Regions from separate parts of the Pseudomonas sp. TE24901 genome, predicted to be linked through region 1. Evidence: predicted binding sites of a transcription regulator. Region 1 holds the regulator's gene; the other holds the start of a gene.
What was found. The regulator sigma-54, encoded in region 1, starts transcription at its own class of promoters, with help from an activator protein. The targets are predictions, from matches to a motif close to ANTGGCATNNANNTTGCTNT.
Positions count from the first base shown of each region.

Region 1 (9,687 bases):
TTCATCAACTCTTCTGGAGTGCCCTGCCCCAACACCTGGCCATCACCGACGACATAGAGGTAGTCGGCGATGCTCGCGGTTTCGGCCAGGTCATGGGAAACCACGATACTGGTGATACCCAGCGCATCGTTGAGCAGTCGAATGAGGCGTACCAATACGCCCATGGCGATCGGATCCTGGCCCACGAACGGTTCGTCGTACATGAGGATCTGCGGGTCGAGGGCGATGGCCCGCGCCAGTGCGACACGGCGCTTCATGCCACCGGACAGTTCGTCAGGCATCAGGTCGACGGCACCGCGAAGGCCCACGGCCTGCAGTTTCAGCAACACAATGTCACGAATCATTTCATCGGACAGCTGGGTATGCACCCGCAGCGGAAACGCCACGTTTTCGAATACATCGAGATCGGTGAACAACGCACCGCTCTGGAACAGCACACCCATGTGCTTGCGCGCATCGAACAGGTCGCTGCGCGACAGCGTCGGCAGGTTCTGTCCATTGACCCACACTTCGCCGGCACTGGGCCGCAATTGCATGCCCATCAGGCGCAACAGGGTGGTCTTGCCACAGCCTGAAGGGCCCATGATGCCCGTGACCTTGCCGCGGGGAATGCGAATATCGACGTTATTGAAGATGCTGCGCGTCCCGCGCTTGAAGGTAAGGCCCTTCAGCTCGACCGCGTAGGCGTTATCGGCACTCATCTAAACTCCTTGGGATGCAGCCTCTCACTCAGACACCATGTGTACGACATTCGTTTGCAACGGATGTGCAAGCAGGTAGCCACATGGGTTGGGTGAACCGAACTGGCGGCGAACTATATCACTGCTGGTGCGGCGCCCCCAAGGCCGGAACTGCGCTTGTTCAGATTGACGACAGGGAAAAACATTGCCGACTGTGTTGGGCGGGAGCGGAATCTCTGACGCCTTGTGAATAAAGCCTGACGAACTTGCGTGAGGGAATTGATCATTACCGCTATAATCGCCGACTTTTCGTCAGGCTATACGATTTCAGACATGAGCCAATCCAGCGACCTTATTCAATCCGCACAGCGCACCATCCGCCTCGAGCTCGAAGCCGTAGAGGGCTTGCTGGCCCATATCGACGCGGATTTCGTACGCGCCTGCGAGATGATTCTGGCCAGCAAAGGCCGCGTTGTTGTGGTCGGCATGGGTAAATCCGGACACATCGGCAACAAGATCGCCGCCACGCTGGCAAGCACCGGGACCACCTCGTTTTTCGTGCATCCGGCAGAAGCCAGCCACGGCGACATGGGCATGATCACCAAGGATGACATCATCCTGGCGCTGTCCAACTCCGGCACCACCAACGAAATCGTCACCCTATTGCCGTTGATCAAGCGCCTGGGCATCAAGATGATCAGCATCACCGGCAACCCGGAATCGACGCTGGCCAAGGCCGCCGAAGTGAACCTCAACGTTCACGTGGCCCACGAGGCCTGCCCGCTGAACCTGGCGCCGACGTCCTCGACCACCGCCGCCCTGGTCATGGGTGATGCGCTGGCCGTTGCCCTGCTGGAAGCCCGCGGTTTTACCGCAGAAGACTTCGCTTTCTCCCATCCGGGTGGCGCCCTGGGCCGCCGCCTGCTGTTGAAAGTGGAAAACGTCATGCATGCAGGCGATGAATTGCCTCACGTCCAGCGCGGCACGCTACTGAAGGACGCGCTGATGGAAATGACCCGCAAGGGCCTCGGCATGACCGTTATCCTGGAAGCCGATGGCCGCCTGGCCGGGGTATTCACCGACGGCGACTTGCGCCGCACCCTGGACCGCACCATCGACATCCACACCGCGACCATCGATGCGGTCATGACCCCTCATGGCAAGACCGCACGCCCGGAAATGCTGGCTGCAGAAGCGCTGAAGATCATGGAAGACCACAAGATCGGCGCGCTGGTGGTGGTCAATGAAGATGACCGCCCTATCGGCGCCCTGAACATGCACGACTTGCTGCGTGCGGGAGTAATGTAATGACAGGCGACCTGTTGCAACGCGGCAAGAACATCAAGCTGGCGATTTTCGACGTCGACGGCGTGCTGACCGATGGCCGCCTGTACTTTCTCGAAGACGGCAGCGAATTCAAGACGTTCAATACCCTCGACGGCCAGGGCATCAAGATGCTGATGGCGGCAGGTGTGCAAACGGCCATTATCAGCGGTCGCAAGACCCCGGTTGTGGAACGTCGTGCACAAAACCTGGGGATTCCTCACCTGTATCAGGGCCGTGAGGATAAACTGGTGGTTCTGGACGAGCTTCTTGGCCAACTCAACCTAAGCTATGAGCAGGTCGCCTACCTCGGTGACGACCTGCCCGACCTGCCGGTCATTCGCCGGGTAGGCCTGGGCATGGCTGTCGCCAACGCGGCGGCATTTGTTCGTGAACACGCCCATGGCATCACCACGGCCCGTGGCGGCGAAGGTGCCGCGCGTGAGTTCTGCGAATTGATCCTGCGCGCCCAGGGCAGCCTTGAAGCGGCCCACGCCGCCTACTTATAGAGCGTTTTATGCTGAGCAAAAAGATTCGCAACTTCCTGCTATTCGGGGTCATCGCCGCGCTGTTCCTCGCGGTGGGCTACTGGAATATCAGCCCGGAGCGCTTCCTCGACAAGCCTGTAGCGCAGGTTGACGACGGGGCCATCGACTATTACGCCATCAACGCCAAAAGCGTGCAGTTCCTGCCCGACGGCAAGGTGCAGTACGAAATGACGTCGGACAAGGTCGAGCACTTGAAGGCTACTGAAGTGACCTTGCTGACCAATCCCGACATGAACATCTATCGCGGCACCGAGTTTCCGTGGCACGTCACCAGCAAGCGTGGCGAGGTCAACCCGGACGGCACCCAAGTAGAACTGATCGACTCGGTACGCGTTGCGCGCACTGACGACAAGAACCGCGACACCGTGATCACCACCAGTCGCATGACCGTATTCCCGCAGAAGCAATATGCGCAGACCGAGCAAGACGTTAGAATCGACGGCGCTGGCGGTGTATCGACTGGCAAGGGAATGAAAGCGTATTTGAAAGAAAGCAGGATACACCTGCTATCGAACGTAAGAGGACAGTATGAGGCTCGTTAAAACTCTCCCTATTTTGCTCGGTCTGGGCGCAGCACTGGGAAGCGTGAGCGCCTGGGCTCTGCCGAACGATAGCCAGCAACCGATCCACATCCAGGCTGACGATGCGCAGCTGGATGACAAGCAAGGCGTCGCGACCTACACCGGTGGCGTGATCATTACCCAGGGCTCGATGAAGATCACTGGCAACACGGTGACACTGACCCGCACCAAGAGCGGCGACATCGACGTCGTGACCTCGGTGGGCAACCTGGCCTATTTCGAACAGAAGCAGGCACCTGCCGACACCGCCCCGATGAAGGGCTATGGCAAGACCATTCAGTATCACGCCCAGCAGAACCGCATTGTCCTGATTGACCAGGCCAAGGTCGTCAGCACCGACGGCAACACCACGGAAGGTGAAAAAATCACCTATGACACCGTGAAACAGGTCGCCAACGCCGGTCGCGCCAATGGCAACAAGGTCACCGCACCTCGTCCGCGTATCGACATGGTTATCCAGCCGAAGAAGAAGGCCGAGTAATGGCAACCCTGAAAGCCCAGCATCTGGCCAAGGCCTACAAAAGCCGTCAGGTCGTGCGCGACGTCAGCCTGTCGATCGACAGCGGCCAGATCGTCGGCCTGCTCGGCCCCAACGGTGCCGGCAAGACCACCTGTTTCTACATGATCGTCGGCCTGGTCCAGGCAGATCAGGGTCGCGTACTGATCGACGACCTGGATGTCAGCCACCAGCCGATGCACGGTCGTGCTCGCGCCGGTATCGGCTATCTTCCCCAGGAAGCGTCGATCTTCCGCAAACTGTCGGTTTCGGACAACATCATGGCGATCCTGGAGACCCGTAAGGAACTCGACCGTGACGGCCGCCGTAAGGAGCTGGAAAGCCTGCTGCAGGAATTCCATATCAACCACATCCGCGACAACCTGGGCATGAGCCTGTCCGGTGGCGAGCGTCGCCGTGTGGAAATCGCCCGCGCATTGGCCACCGCGCCGAAGTTCATCCTGCTGGACGAACCGTTCGCCGGCGTCGACCCGATTTCGGTGGGCGATATCAAACAGATCATCCACCACCTCAAGGCCAAGGGGATCGGCGTACTGATCACTGACCACAACGTTCGCGAGACCCTCGATATCTGTGAAACCGCTTATATCGTCAACGATGGCCAATTGATCGCCGAAGGCGACTCCGCCACCATCCTGGCCAACGAACTGGTCAAGGAAGTGTACCTGGGCCACGAGTTCCGCCTGTAAGCGTCGCGGTGTCAGGCCGAACGCCAGCGCGCGCGGGAGTCAATAAAAACCTCAGTTTTTTTATTGTTACCGCGCTCTAGGCAAAGCCCCCGATATCAGGCATATAATTTGCTTATGTTTGGCGCTCACGCGCCCTGTCGTGGATGGCGCATTGCGCCGGCGAATAAGGTGTTAAGCCCCTGCCATGAAACCATCGCTAGTCCTGAGAATGGGCCAGCAGCTGACGATGACACCGCAGCTGCAACAGGCCATCCGCCTGCTCCAATTGTCGACCCTGGACCTGCAACAGGAAATCCAGGAGGCCCTGGAGTCCAATCCGATGCTCGAACGCCAGGAAGAAGGCGACGACTTCGACAATGCAGACCCGCTGGCTGACAACATCGAGCAAAAACCCAATTCCGACGTGCAGGAACCCTCCTATCAGGAAACCGCCCCGACGGTGGACAACCTGGAGGACGGCGAATGGAACGAACGCATTCCCAACGAGCTTCCCGTGGACACGGCCTGGGAAGACGTCTACCAGACCAGTGCCAGCAGCCTGCCAAGCAATGACGATGACGAGTGGGACTTCACCACCCGCACGTCAGCCGGCGAGAGCCTGCAGAGCCATCTGCTGTGGCAACTGAACCTGGCACCGATGTCCGACACCGATCGCCTGATCGCCGTCACCCTGATCGACTGCATCAATAACCAGGGCTACCTGGACGAAACCCTTGAGGAAATCCTTGAGGCATTCGACCCGGAACTGGACATTGAGCTGGACGAGATCGAAGCCGTCCTGCACCGAATCCAGCAATTCGAACCGGCCGGCATTGGCGCCCGCACCCTCAGCGAGTGCCTGCTGCTGCAATTGCGCCAACTTCCGGCCAAGACGCCTTGGCTTGCCGAGGCCCAGCGCCTGGTCAATGACTACATCGACCTGCTGGGCAGCCGCGACTACAGCCAGCTCATGCGCCGCATGAAGCTCAAGGAAGACGACCTGCGCCAGGTCATCGAGCTGGTCCAGAGCCTCAACCCACGCCCCGGTTCGCAGATCGAGTCCAGCGAAGCTGAATACGTCGTCCCTGACGTGATCGTACGCAAGGACAACGAGCGCTGGCTGGTGGAGCTTAACCAGGAGTCGGTACCACGCTTGCGCGTCAACCCGCAGTACGCCGGTTTTGTACGTCGTGCCGACACCAGCGCCGACAACACCTTCATGCGCAACCAGTTGCAGGAAGCGCGCTGGTTCATCAAGAGCCTGCAAAGCCGCAACGAAACCCTGATGAAAGTCGCCACCCAGATCGTCGAGCACCAGCGCGGCTTCCTGGAATACGGCGACGAGGCGATGAAGCCGCTGGTGCTGCATGACATCGCCGAAGCAGTGGGTATGCATGAATCGACGATCTCCCGGGTGACCACGCAGAAATTCATGCATACCCCACGGGGTATTTATGAACTGAAATACTTTTTCTCCAGCCACGTCAGCACCTCCGAAGGCGGCGAATGCTCGTCCACGGCGATCCGCGCGATCATCAAAAAACTGGTTGCCGCTGAAAATCAGAAAAAGCCATTGAGTGACAGTAAGATCGCTGGTTTACTGGAGGCACAAGGCATTCAGGTCGCCCGTCGAACCGTCGCCAAGTACCGCGAGTCCCTCGGGATCGCGCCTTCCAGCGAGCGTAAGCGTTTGATGTGACGGGCGGGCCACAGCGTTCCAGTGGCAGGCACCCCGGCCTGCCGCTTTATGCACTGGCAACGAAGGAGAAGCTGTATGCAAGTCAACATCAGTGGACACCAGCTGGAAGTCACCAAACCCCTGCGTGAATACACCGAAAGCAAGCTGAACAAGCTGGCAGGGCATTTTGACAAGATCACCAACGTGCAGGTCATCATGGAGGTCGATAAGCTCAAGCAGAAAATCGAGGCCACCCTGCACGTACCGAATGCAAAGCTCGTCGCCAATGCGGAGCATGAAGACATGTACGCGGCGATCGACTCGCTCTACGACAAGCTGGACCGCCAACTCATAAAGCATAAGGAAAAGAATCTGCACCTGATGCAAGGTACAGGTCGTTAACTCTCCCCCCATGATCCGACTTGAAACCATCCTGACCCCCGGCCGTTCACTCGTGAACGTGCCGGGCGGCAGCAAGAAAAAAGCCCTCGAACAAATTGCCAACCTGATCGCGCGCGAAGTGCCGGATCTGGAGATGCAAGATGTCTTCGACGCGCTGATTGCCCGTGAAAAACTCGGCTCCACCGGTTTTGGCAACGGCATCGCCATCCCCCACTGCCGTCTCAAGGGTTGCGAAACACCTGTCAGTGCCCTGCTGCACCTTGAAGCTCCCATCGATTTCGACGCCATCGACGGCGCCCCGGTCGACCTGCTGTTTGTCCTGCTGGTCCCGCAAGCCGCCACCGATGCGCACCTGGAACTGCTTCGGCAGATCGCCAGCATGCTTGACCGCAAGGACGTACGCGACAAACTGCGCGGCGCCAGCAGCAATGAGGCGCTTTATCAGGTTGTCCTGGATGAACAGAACGGGCAGTAATCATGCGTTTGATCATCGTCAGCGGCCGCTCCGGCTCGGGTAAAAGCACTGCCCTCAATGTCCTTGAGGACAACGGCTTTTATTGCATCGACAACCTGCCGGCCGGCCTGCTGCCGGAGCTGGCGGAACGCGCACTGATCCACACCGAGCTGGCCCAGCCCCTGGTTGCCGTTTCGATTGATGCCCGCAACCTGCCCAGCCACCTTGAGCGTTTTCCGCAACTGCTCGAGGAGGTCAGGGCCAAGCATATTCATTGTGATGTGCTGTACCTGGACGCCGACGAAGAAACCCTGCTCAAGCGCTTTTCCGAGACCCGCCGACGTCACCCCCTCAGCAGCCCCCATCGCTCCCTGGCAGAAGCCATCGAGGATGAAACCAAGTTGCTGGGCCCGATCATTGACCTCGCCGACCTCAAGATCAACACCACCAGCCTCAATCTGTATCAGTTGCGCGATGCCATCAAGCTGCGCCTGCTCAACCAACCGGAACCTGGCACGGCGTTTCTCGTGGAGTCGTTCGGCTTCAAGCGCGGCATGCCGGTGGACGCCGACCTGGTGTTCGATGTGCGCTGCCTGCCCAACCCTTACTGGAAGCCGGAACTGCGCGAACAATCCGGGCTGGACTTGCCTGTAGCCGAATACCTGGCCGCGCAGCCGGATGTTGAAGAGATGTTCCAGGATATCTCCAGCTACCTGCTCAAATGGCTACCCCGCTTTGCCGCGAGCAATCGCGCGTACGTCACCATTGCCATCGGCTGCACCGGTGGTCACCACCGCTCCGTCTACCTGACCGAGCGCCTGGGCCAGGTGCTGCAACAAACCCTCAAGAACGTCCAGGTCCGCCACCGCGACCTTAGCTGAAAGGAACACCTGCGCGATGCCCGCTCTGGAAATTGAAATCATCAACAAGCTAGGCCTGCACGCCCGTGCCTCAGCCAAATTCGTCGGCGTGGCCGGGCAGTTTCCTTGCCAGATCCGCGCCGGTCGCACACCGGAATCGATGGTCGACGGCAAGAGCATCATGGCCATGATGATGCTGGCAGCCGGCAAGGGCACCAAGATTCACCTGAAGACGGAAGGCGAACAGGAAGACGAAGCCATGGCTGCACTGGTGGCGTTGATCAACAACTACTTCGACGAAGGCGAATAGCCCCATCCCTTGTAGGAGCCCGGCTTGCCGGCGATGAGGCCTTTGAGTCAGGTGTTGGACCTGAGGACGCCATCGCCGGCAAGCCGGGCTCCTACAGAAGCGATTTATCCCAAGGCCGTGTCCATCACCATCATCAAGCAGAAGCCGATGCACAGCCCCAGGCTGGCGAGCTTTTCGTGACCATTGCGCCGCGACTCCGGGATGACCTCGTGGGTCACGACCAACAGCATCGCACCCGCCGCCAACGCCAACCCAAGCGGCAACAGCACTTCGGCCAGGCTGACCAGCCAGGCGCAAAGCACTGCGAATACCGGCTCCACCAAGCCTGACGCTGCGCCGATCAAGAACGCCTTGACCCGCGACATCCCCGCGCCGGCCAATACCAACGCAATCACCAGGCCTTCGGGTACATCCTGCAAGGCGATGCCCATGGCCAGGCTGTCGGCATCTGGCATGCCACCGCCTGCGGAGACGCCCACGGCCATGCCTTCGGGAATATTGTGGGCAATGATGGCAAACACGAACAACCAGATACGTGGAGGAATCACAGGCTTATCCGGTGTGCCCACCAACATTTCCGGGCTCGCACCGGAGACCTTGCGGTCGACCAGGTACAGCCCGAAGGCGCCCAGCATGATGCCGAAGCTGATCAACCCACTGGCGCCCCAAGGCGAGAGCCCCAGGGTTTCAGCGGCGGCAATGCCCGGCACGATCAACGAAAACGCGGTCGCAGCCAGCATCACACCCGCCCCAAACCCCAATAAGGTATCGCTGAGTGCGACGGGCATCCGGCGAATCACCAACACCGGCACCGCGCCCAATGCGGTGCCGAGCGCGCAAATCGCCCCGCCCTGCAACGCCCGCAGGATGCGCGGTTCGAGGTCCAGCCAGGCCAGCCCGTGAGCCACCAGCAATGCAGTACCTGCCAACAGCAGCAGCGAGCCAAACGCATAACGAAACATTCGCCCGCTGCTGATCGCCAGTGTTTCAGTGCCCATAGTCGGCCTTAGATCTTGTTATTGGATGAATATCAGGCCAATGCGGCCTGGTAGCGTGCGGCGACTTCCGGCCAGTTGATGACGCTGTAGAAGGCGTTGATGTATTCGGGGCGGCGGTTCTGGTAGAGCAGGTAATAGGCGTGCTCCCAGACATCCAACCCCAGGATCGGCGTGTTGCCGCTCATCAACGGGCTGTCCTGGTTGCCGCTGCTTTCCACCACCAATGTCTTTTGCGGGGTGACGCTCAGCCACGCCCAACCGCTGCCGAAACGAGTCAGCGCGGCCTTGGTGAATGCTTCCTTGAAGCTGTCAAAACCACCCAATTGCTCATCGATGGCCTTGCCCAACGCGCCCTCTGGCTTGCCGCCGCCTTTTGGCGACATCACGGCCCAAAACAGTGAATGATTGGCATGGCCACCGCCTTGGTTGATGACCGCAGCCCGCAGTTTTTCCGGTAATTGCTGCACGCTGGACACCAGCCTCTCTACCGGCCAACCCGCAAACTCGGTGCCCTCGACCGCCGCGTTGAGGTTGTTGATGTAGGTCTGGTGATGCTTGGTGTAGTGAATCTCCATGGTTTGCGCATCGATATGCGGCTCAAGGGCGTCATAGGCGTAGGGCAAGGCTGGCAACGTGTAAGTCATCTCAATGGGCTCCGTAATAAGGAC
Region 1 covers NZ_JBSSAF010000002.1:220,516-230,202, reverse strand. The annotation lists gene ACVWVP_RS04755 (ATP-binding cassette domain-containing protein) at 1-701, opposite strand, end outside; gene ACVWVP_RS04750 (KpsF/GutQ family sugar-phosphate isomerase) at 1,014-1,988, shown strand; gene ACVWVP_RS04745 (KdsC family phosphatase) at 1,988-2,512, shown strand; gene lptC (LPS export ABC transporter periplasmic protein LptC) at 2,521-3,093, shown strand; gene lptA (lipopolysaccharide transport periplasmic protein LptA) at 3,080-3,613, shown strand; gene lptB (LPS export ABC transporter ATP-binding protein) at 3,613-4,338, shown strand; gene ACVWVP_RS04725 (RNA polymerase factor sigma-54) at 4,523-6,016, shown strand; gene hpf (ribosome hibernation-promoting factor, HPF/YfiA family) at 6,092-6,397, shown strand; gene ptsN (PTS IIA-like nitrogen regulatory protein PtsN) at 6,408-6,872, shown strand; gene rapZ (RNase adapter RapZ) at 6,875-7,732, shown strand; gene ACVWVP_RS04705 (HPr family phosphocarrier protein) at 7,749-8,021, shown strand; gene ACVWVP_RS04700 (ZIP family metal transporter) at 8,126-9,019, opposite strand; gene ACVWVP_RS04695 (superoxide dismutase) at 9,052-9,663, opposite strand; gene ACVWVP_RS04690 (hypothetical protein) at 9,665-9,687, opposite strand, start outside.

Region 2 (9,687 bases), on a different contig from region 1:
GTGACGAGGACTTTACGAGCACCGCCATGATCACGGTGCTCGCCCAGATAAACACCTTGCCAGGTCCCCATCGCCAAGCGGCCGGCCTTGACCGGCAAACTCAGCTGGCAGCCCAGGAGACTGGCCTTGAAGTGCGCCGGCAGGTCATCCGGACCTTCGTCGTTGTGTTCGAATCCGGCGCGGCCTTGCGGCACCAGCGAATTGAAGTAACGCTCGAAGTCACGGCGAACCGCCGGATCGGCATTCTCGTTGACGGTCAACGAGGCCGAGGTGTGCTGCAGCCACAGGTGCAAAAGCCCCACACGACAGGCCTTCAATTCAGGCAAGCCGGCCAGCAACTCATCGGTCACCAGGTGAAAGCCCCGGGGCTTTGCCCGCAGGGTAATCAGGGTCTGTTGCCACATACAGTTCTCCGCCCATCGGCGCGCATTCTAGCGCGCTCTGGGAAAAAACAAAGTGTCGAATACGCCTACATGCCTGTAAGACATTCGCATGCTCAAAAGTGCCGCGTGCGCCCCATCACAAACTCGACGCAAAAACCGGTACAGCGCCCTATGACTGACAAACACCAGACAAAAAAATGCCCGGCAAGCCGGGCATCTTTTTTTCGCGTACTTACAAGTTGTAGCCGCGTTCGTTGTGTTGCGCCAGGTCGAGGCCAACCGCCTCTTCTTCTTCGGTAACCCGCAGACCCATCACGGCATCCAGCACCTTGAGGATGATGAAGGTCACGATGGCCGTGTAGATCACGGTGAAGCCGACGCCTTTGCACTGGATCCAGACTTGCGCCGCGATGTCAGTGGTGGCCGCGTTGAAGCCGCCCAGCGAAGGGGCAGCGAACACGCCGGTCAGGATCGCACCGAGGATACCGCCGATGCCGTGCACGCCGAAGGCGTCCAGGGAGTCGTCGTAGCCCAGTTTGCGTTTCAGGGTAGTGGCGCAGAAGAAGCACACCACGCCCGCTGCCAGGCCGATCACCAGGGCGCCCATCGGGCCCACGGTGCCAGCGGCCGGCGTGATTGCGACCAGGCCAGCCACCACACCCGAGGCAATGCCCAGTGCGCTTGGCTTACCGTGGGTGACCCACTCGGCGAACATCCAGCCCAGGGCCGCAGCAGCGGTCGCGATCTGGGTAACCAGCATCGCCATGCCGGCAGTGCCGTTAGCCGCCGCAGCGGAACCGGCGTTGAAGCCGAACCAGCCGACCCACAGCATCGCCGCGCCCACCAGGGTGTAACCCAGGTTGTGCGGTGCCATTGGCGTGGTCGGGAAACCTTTGCGCTTGCCCAGTACCAGGCACGCCACCAGGCCAGCCACACCGGCGTTGATGTGCACCACGGTGCCGCCAGCGAAGTCCAGCACGCCCCAGTCGCCCAGCAACGAACCCGGACCGCCCCATACCATGTGGGCAATCGGCGCGTAGACCAGGGTGAACCAGACGCCCATGAAGATCAGCATCGCGGAGAACTTCATGCGCTCGGCGAAAGCACCGACGATCAGCGCAGGGGTGATGATGGCGAAGGTCATCTGGAAGGTGACGAACACCGCTTCAGGGAACAGCGCCGCAGGGCCGGTGATGCTTGCCGGGGTGACGCCCGACAGGAACAACTTGGACAGGCCGCCCACGAAGGAGTTGAAGTTGACGACGCCTGCTTCCATGCCGGTGGTGTCGAACGCCATGCTGTAGCCGTAGACGAACCACAGAATGGTGATCAGGCCGGTGATGGCGAAGCACTGCATCATCACGGACAGAATGTTTTTGGAGCGAACCATGCCGCCGTAGAACAGCGCCAGGCCCGGAATGGTCATGAACAGTACCAGCGCGGTGGATGTGAGCATCCACGCGGTGTCGCCGGAATTGAGGACTGGAGCAGGGGCTGGATCCGCCGCCAATGCCAGGGCCGGCATTACGAGGGACAACAGGGCTCCTAGCCCTGCGAATTTACGCAGAGTCATATTGTTTTCTCCTGGGGCGTTGGGGTTTGGCGGCTTAGATTGCGTCGGTATCGGTTTCGCCGGTACGGATGCGAATAGCCTGTTCCAGATTGACCACGAAGATCTTGCCGTCACCGATCTTGCCGGTGTTGGCGGCCTTGGTTATCGCCTCGATAACCCGGTCAAGATCCTTGTCGTCAATGGCGACATCAATCTTCACCTTCGGCAGGAAATCGACCACGTATTCCGCGCCGCGATACAGCTCGGTGTGACCCTTCTGCCGACCGAAGCCTTTGACCTCAGTAACGGTAATGCCCTGCACGCCGATCTCGGACAATGACTCGCGTACATCGTCCAACTTGAACGGCTTGATGATGGCAGTGACTAGCTTCATGAAAACTCTCTCCCGAATTGGTGGACTTGCCCCAGGAAAACAAACCCGTCTCAAGTCTAAGCGCAGTGCCTGGCTTTGTAACGCGTCGTCGCCTCGGCATTTGCCTTTGCGACGCCAGCGAACCACTGGTGACGAAACCTGTACCCCTGATCCGTCGGCGCACTGCATTCGTCACAGCGACTGCATCAGTGCATGGGTCATGATCGTCTAAGCAGAAACCTTGCCAGCTCCGTAAAAATCACTGAAATCAGTCCTTTGCCCACTTATGCCCACCTCCGGGGCTTTTTCGCGGCGGCAATGCGCACAAAAACAGTGCGCCACTGCCCGCCCCACTGCGCGAAAAGCGTGCGCGCCCGCCCGTGAAAAAGACTATAGACGGTGCGTGGTACACTGCCGGCCAACAGTTTTCCGGAATATTTCCCATGCTCGCGCCCAAAGACCTCCTCGACGCCCTGAGCGGCCACGCCTCTCGCCTGTTCAGCGGCGACACCCCGCTGCCCCGCAACGAAATCGAAAGCCAGTTCAAGGCGCTGCTGCAAAGCGGCTTCAGCAAACTCGACCTGGTCAGCCGGGAAGAGTTTGATAGCCAGATGGTCGTGCTGGCCCGTACGCGTGCACGGCTGGAGAGCCTGGAGGCGAAGGTGGCAGAGCTGGAAGCACGGCTGACACCGCCCACTGAATAACGCCGCCCTCTGTAGGAGCTGGCTTGCCAGCGATGAGGCCCTCAGGCTCAACACCTGCCTCCAGGTCGCCATCGCCGGCAAGCCGGCTCCTACAGGTTACCGATATGTTCTGTAAAACCTCCCCCGCCTCGCTCTCTCCCACCTCGTCTACCCTTGAAAAACCGCAGGAAGCGGCCCTCCATTCAAGGAACGAGCATGTCCCTCGCCATCGTCCACAGCCGCGCCCAAATCGGCGTTGAAGCCCCTGCCGTCACCGTAGAAGTGCACATGGCCAACGGCCTGCCATCCCTGACCCTGGTCGGCCTGCCCGAAACCGCCGTCAAGGAGAGCAAAGACCGCGTACGCAGCGCGATCCTCAACAGCGCACTGCAATACCCCGCCCGCCGTATCACCCTCAACCTCGCGCCCGCCGACCTGCCCAAGGACGGCGGGCGTTTTGATCTGGCGATTGCCCTGGGGATCCTCGCGGCCAGCGCGCAGGTGCCGTCGTTGATGCTCGACGATGTGGAATGCCTGGGGGAACTTGCGCTGTCGGGCGAGGTGCGCGCAGTGAAGGGAGTGTTGCCAGCTGCGCTGGCGGCACGCAAGGCCGGGCGCACCGTGATAGTGCCCCGGGCGAATGCCGAGGAGGCGTGCCTGGCGGCGGGGTTGAAGGTGATCGCGGCGGACCATCTGCTGCAAGTGGTGGCGCACCTCAATGGGCATCAGCCCATCGAGCCCTACACATCTGATGGTTTGCAGTACCTGAACAAACCTTACCCGGACTTGAGCGAAGTCCAGGGTCAACTGGCAGCCAAGCGTGCGCTGCTGATCGCGGCGGCGGGCGCGCATAACCTGCTGTTGAGCGGGCCACCCGGTACGGGCAAGACCTTGCTCGCCAGCCGCCTGCCGGGCCTGCTGCCACCGCTGAGTGAACAGGAAGCCCTGGAAGTCGCGGCAATTCAGTCCGTCGTCAGCCTGGCTCCCTTGAGCCACTGGCCTCATAGGCCATTTCGTCAGCCCCACCATTCGGCGTCCGGCCCGGCCTTGGTGGGGGGCGGGTCGAAGCCGCAGCCGGGGGAGATCACACTGGCCCATCACGGTGTGCTGTTCCTGGATGAACTGCCGGAGTTCGATCGCAAGGTGCTTGAGGTGCTGCGTGAACCCCTGGAGTCTGGGCACATCGTGATTTCCCGCGCTCGCGACCGGGTGAGTTTCCCGGCACGCTTCCAGCTGGTGGCGGCCATGAACCCCTGCCCTTGCGGCTACCTGGGCGAACCCAGTGGGCGCTGCCGCTGCACGCCGGAACAGATACAACGCTACCGCAACAAGCTCTCCGGGCCGCTGCTGGACCGCATCGACCTGCACCTGACCGTTGCACGGGAAAGCACAGCGCTGAACCCGACACCGCAGGCCGGCGACGATACCGCCAGTGCCTCCAGGCAGGTCTGCGCAGCCCGTGAACGCCAGCAACGGCGCCAGGGTTGTGCCAATGCCTTTCTGGACCTGCCGGGGTTACGCCAGCACTGCCAGCTGTCGAAGGTCGATGAAGGCTGGCTGGAGACCGCCTGCGAGCGGCTGACCTTGTCCCTGCGGGCGGCTCACAGGCTGTTGAAAGTGGCGCGGACCCTGGCCGACCTTGAGCAGACAGACGCAATCGCACGCCATCACCTGCAAGAGGCCCTGCAATATCGGCCGGCAGCCATCACCTGAGCGCAACACCTACCAGGGTAGGAGCCGGCTTGCCGGCGATGGCTGCCTCAAGGTTTGCGCGAGGCCTGAGGGCCTCATCGCCGGCAAGCCGGCGCCTACAGGGGGCGGGGTGTCAGCGGAAGCGGTCGACCTCTTGGCGCAAGCCCGCCGCCAGGGTTTCCAGTTCCTTGGCGGTGATCGCCAGGTTCGACACCACTTCACGCTGTTCGCTGTTGGCCAGCGCAATGCTTTGCAGGTTGCTGCTGAGCACGTTCGCGGTGCTGCTCTGTTCCTGGGTCGCGGTGGTGATCGCCGCAAATTGCTGGCCGGCCGAGCGGCTTTGCTCGTCGATGCGCGCCAGGGCCGAAGCCACGTCGGCGTTACGCGACAGGCCTTCTTGCATCAACACATTGCCGCGCTCCATGGTGCTGATGGCGTTGCCGGTTTCCTGCTGGATGCTCTGGATCATCCCGGAGATTTCATCAGTGGCCTCACGGGTACGCGACGCCAGGTTGCGCACCTCGTCGGCGACCACCGCGAAACCACGGCCTTGCTCGCCGGCCCGTGCAGCTTCGATGGCGGCGTTCAGCGCCAACAGGTTGGTCTGCTCGGCAATCGAGGTGATCACTCCCACAATCCCGCCGATTTCCTGGGAGCGCTGGCCCAAGGTGTTGATCACCGTGGCCGTGCTGTTCAGTGCCGTGGCGATATGTTCCAGCGACGACGAGGCTTCTTGCATCGAGGTGCGACCGATGCGCGTCTGCTGGGCATTTTCCTGGGCCAGGCGTTCGGTGTTGCCCATGTTGTCGGCGATGTTCAACGAGGTGGCACTGAACTCTTCCACTGCGCCGGCCATGCTGGTGATCTCGCCGGACTGCTGTTCCATGCCTTCATAAGCGCCACCGGACAACCCGGACAAGGCCTGTGCTCGGCTGTTGACCTCTTCGGCCGCCTTGCGGATGTGCGAGACCATGGTCGACAAGGCTTCACCCATCTGGTTGAAGCTGCGTGCCAACTGGCCGATTTCGTCATGGCTGGCCACGTTCAAGCGTGCGCTCAAATCGCCGGCGCCCAGGGCTTCGGCCTGGCGCACCAGGTCACTCAACGGCTGCAGTTTGCTGCGCAGCAGCCAGACCGCCGCGCCGACCGCCAGCAGCATTGCCAGCACGCTACCGATTACCAGGCGAATACCTACCGCCCAAGTGACTGCGCGGATCTCGGACTTCGGCATGCTTGCCACCACCGACCACGGGCCGCCTTCGAACGGCACCGAGACGCTGTAGAAATCTTCGTTCTTGTCACTCCAGAAGCGGCCTTCACCGGGCTTCTTCGCCAGGTCGAGCATCACCGGGATCGCCTGATCCAGCGCCTGCACGCCCGCCGGTGGCACCAACCAATGTTTCTGTTCGTCCAACAGCGCCAGCGAGCCGGTCTGGCCGATACGGAAGCGCTTGAGGTTGTCGAACTGGGCCTTCTGCTCGTCGGTGTAGTCAAAGCCGATGAACAACACGGCGATGACCTTGCCGCTGGCGTCACGCACCGGGGTGTACTGGGTCATGTAGGAGCGGTCGAACAGCACGGCCCGGCCCACGTAATTCTGCCCTGACAGCAGGCGCTGGTACGCCGGGTGCTGGTGGTCGAGCACGGTACCGATGGCACGGTTTCCGTCCTGCTTGGTCAGGGAGGTGCTGATACGAATGAAGTCCTCGCCGCTGCGCACGAACACCGTGGCCACGCCGCCGGACATCTGCTTGAACTCATCCACTTCATCAAAGTTGTTGTTCAGCACCTCCTCGCCCAGGTACAGGCTTGGGGTTTGCACGCCGGCCACGGTGACTGGCTGGTCTGCACGCACGCTCAGGCCGGCGCCGAAGCGCTTTTCGAACAGCCCGCTCAAACGCTGGGTACTCTCGCGCAAGGTGCTGTGGAAGGTATTGAGTTGGTCGGCCAGCAAACGCGCCTCGCTGGCCAGGTGTTCCTCGCGGGTGTCGAGGTTGGCCGAGTCGAGGGAACGCAAGGCAAAGACGGTACTGCCGCTGATGACGACAGCCAGAATAACGGCCAAGGCGAGGCCTAGTTGGGAGGCGATCCGAGCGCGAGGTTGAGACATGACAGCTCCTGGCCGAGGCCAGGATCATCCTGATCTCATAGCGCTGCTCGGCAAATTATCTGGTGGGAAACGTTGGTGCACGATGGTTCCAACACACCTTCTTCGGCGGGCGCGGGCAATACTTGAGCGATTCACAGGGGTATCGCGCAAACGATTGCACGAACGGTAGGCCGCGCATCAGTCGAGGCGCTGCACCTGAGGCAATTCCATGGCCTTGACTTCGCCCTGAAGAAACTCCGCCAAACGTCGCAGCCGCTCTCCCCCGGGGCGGGTTTTCGGCCACACCAAGTAATAGTTTTCACCACTGGCGACTGCGGTGGGCCACGGCAGGCTCAACCGCCCCTGAGCCACGTCCTCCGCCACCATCAGCAGGTCGCCCATGGACACCCCGTAGCCCCGCGCGGCAGCAATCATGCCCAGTTCAAGGGTATCGAACACCTGCCCGCCCTTGAGCGACACCTGGGACGACAAGCCCATGCGCTCCAGCCAATTGCGCCAGTCGCGACGGTCGGGCGTGGGATGCAGCAACTCGGCGGTGGCCAGGCGCGCTGCATCCCAGGGCCCATCCTCAAGCAGGTTGGGCGCCCCCACTGGAATCAGCAACTCGGGGAACAGGTAACTGGCTTCCCAATCGGCCGGGAAATGTCCGTAGCTCAGCAGCACCGCACAATCGAACGGCTCCTGATTGAAGTCCACCTCATCCACGCTCATCCACGCACTGGTCAGTTGCACCTCGTTGCCCGGCTGCAACGCCCGGAAACGACTGAGCCGCGCCAGCAGCCAGCGCATGGTCAGGGTCGAGGGTGCTTTCATGCGCAGGATGTCGTCTTCGGCATTCAGGGTATGGCAGGCCCGCTCCAGCGCGGCAAAGCCTTCACGCACGCCGGGCAACAGCAGGCGCGCCGCTTCGGTGAGTTGCAGGGTGCGCCCGCTGCGCTGGAACAGGCGACAGGCAAAATGCTCTTCCAGCGTACGGATATGCCGGCTGACCGCACTCTGGGTGATCGACAGCTCCTCGGCGGCGCGCGTGAAGGAGTTATGCCGGGACGCAGCCTCAAATGCACGCAGGGCATAAAGCGGAGGGAGGCGGCGCGACATACGGAAAACTCCTACAAACCAAAGCAGCACCCTAGCAGAATCCGTATACATGAGTATTAGTCATGCGAACGATCGCTTTTATCCTTTTGTGCAATGCACCAGAAGCGCCGAGAATCGACCCTTCCCCACCCCTCTGACTTTTCGAGCGTGATGATCATGCAGCATCCGGCGCGTACCGAACTCTGGGCCATCCTGCGGCTGTCAGGGCCGTTGATTGCCTCACAGTTGGCGCACATGCTGATGGTGCTGACCGACACCCTGATGATGGCCCGCCTGAGCCCCGAAGCCCTGGCCGGTGGTGGCCTGGGCGCGGCCAGCTATTCCTTTGTGTCGATTTTCTGCATCGGCGTGATTGCTGCCGTGGGCACCCTGGTGGCCATTCGGCACGGCGCGGGCGATATCGACGGCGCCACCCGCCTGACCCAGGCCGGGCTGTGGCTGGCGTGGCTGATGGCGCTGGCGGCGGGTCTGCTGCTGTGGAACCTCAAGCCGCTGTTGCTGATGTTTGGCCAGACCGAAGCCAACGTGCACTCGGCCGGGCAATTCCTGACGATCCTGCCGTTTGCCCTGCCGGGTTTCCTCAGTTTCATGACACTGCGCGGTTTTACCAGCGCGATTGGCAAGGCGCAGCCGGTGATGGTGATCAGCCTGTGCGGTGCGGTGGCCAACTACCTGCTCAACCACGCACTGATCGAAGGCATGTTCGGCCTGCCGAAACTGGGGCTGATGGGCATTGGCCTGGTCACCGCCCTTGTCGCCAACAGCATGGCCCTGGCGCTGTGGTGGTACATCCGCAGTAATCGGACCTACTCGGCCTACCCGCTGGGCAAAGGCCTGCTGCGTCTCAACACCCAGTATTTGCGCGAGCTGTGGCGCCTGGGCCTGCCGATCGGCGGCACCTATGCGGTGGAAGTCGGATTGTTTGCCTTCGCCGCGTTGTGCATGGGCACCATGGGCAGCACGCAGTTGGCGGCGCACCAGATTGCCCTGCAGATCGTGTCGGTGGCCTTTATGGTGCCGGCCGGCATGTCCTACGCGGTGACCATGCGCATCGGCCAGCACTACGGCGCCGAGCAGTTGCTGCAGGCACGCCTGGCCGGGCGGGTGGGCATCGGGTTTGGCGCGGCAGTGATGTTGGCATTTGCGGCAGTGCTGTGGCTGTTTTCCGACCCGCTGATCGGGCTGTTCCTCGACCATAACGATCCGGCCTTCCACGACGTGATCGTGCTGGCTGTCAGCCTGTTGGCAGTGGCGGCGTGGTTTGAGCTGTTCGACGGCGTGCAGACCATCGCAATGGGCTGCATCCGTGGGCTGAAGGACGCCAAGACCACCTTCCTGGTGGGGTTGGGTTGCTACTGGTTGATCGGCGCGCCGTCGGCCTGGTGGATGGCCTTCCACCTGGGCTGGGGCCCGACCGGGGTGTGGTGGGGGCTGGCCCTGGGCCTGGCCTGCGCGGCCATCAGCCTGACCTGGGCATTCGAAGCGAAGATGAAACGCATGATCCGCAAAAACCCTGAGACCCGCGCTGAATTCCAGGCAATGCAGCCTGACTAGAGGACGTGCGCGGTCAGATAACTCATCTGGTGCTGATACACCGCCATCGCAGGCAAGCCAGCTCCCACAGTTTTATCCGCGTTGTGTCAGACGGCAGCGGCGCAGATCAGGATTATCGCCTGAAGAAGCTGGGGATCCACCGGTCCAAATGTGGGAGCTGGCAAGCCGGTTCCTACAGTTGGTGGGGTTCGCCATTCAGCCCAGCAGGGCCTGCTGGCCCTTGCCGAAGGTCAGGTATTCAA
Region 2 covers NZ_JBSSAF010000001.1:448,694-458,380, forward strand. The annotation lists gene ACVWVP_RS02115 (secondary thiamine-phosphate synthase enzyme YjbQ) at 1-404, opposite strand, end outside; gene ACVWVP_RS02120 (ammonium transporter) at 616-1,956, opposite strand; gene glnK (P-II family nitrogen regulator) at 1,991-2,329, opposite strand; gene ACVWVP_RS02130 (accessory factor UbiK family protein) at 2,752-3,012, shown strand; gene ACVWVP_RS02135 (YifB family Mg chelatase-like AAA ATPase) at 3,208-4,704, shown strand; gene ACVWVP_RS02140 (methyl-accepting chemotaxis protein) at 4,817-6,793, opposite strand; gene ACVWVP_RS02145 (LysR substrate-binding domain-containing protein) at 6,971-7,891, opposite strand; gene ACVWVP_RS02150 (NorM family multidrug efflux MATE transporter) at 8,042-9,445, shown strand; gene ACVWVP_RS02155 (putative bifunctional diguanylate cyclase/phosphodiesterase) at 9,641-9,687, opposite strand, start outside.
Region 2: glnK (P-II family nitrogen regulator) is a predicted target of sigma-54. The motif match lies at 2,538-2,557, and genes of this name have one in related genera.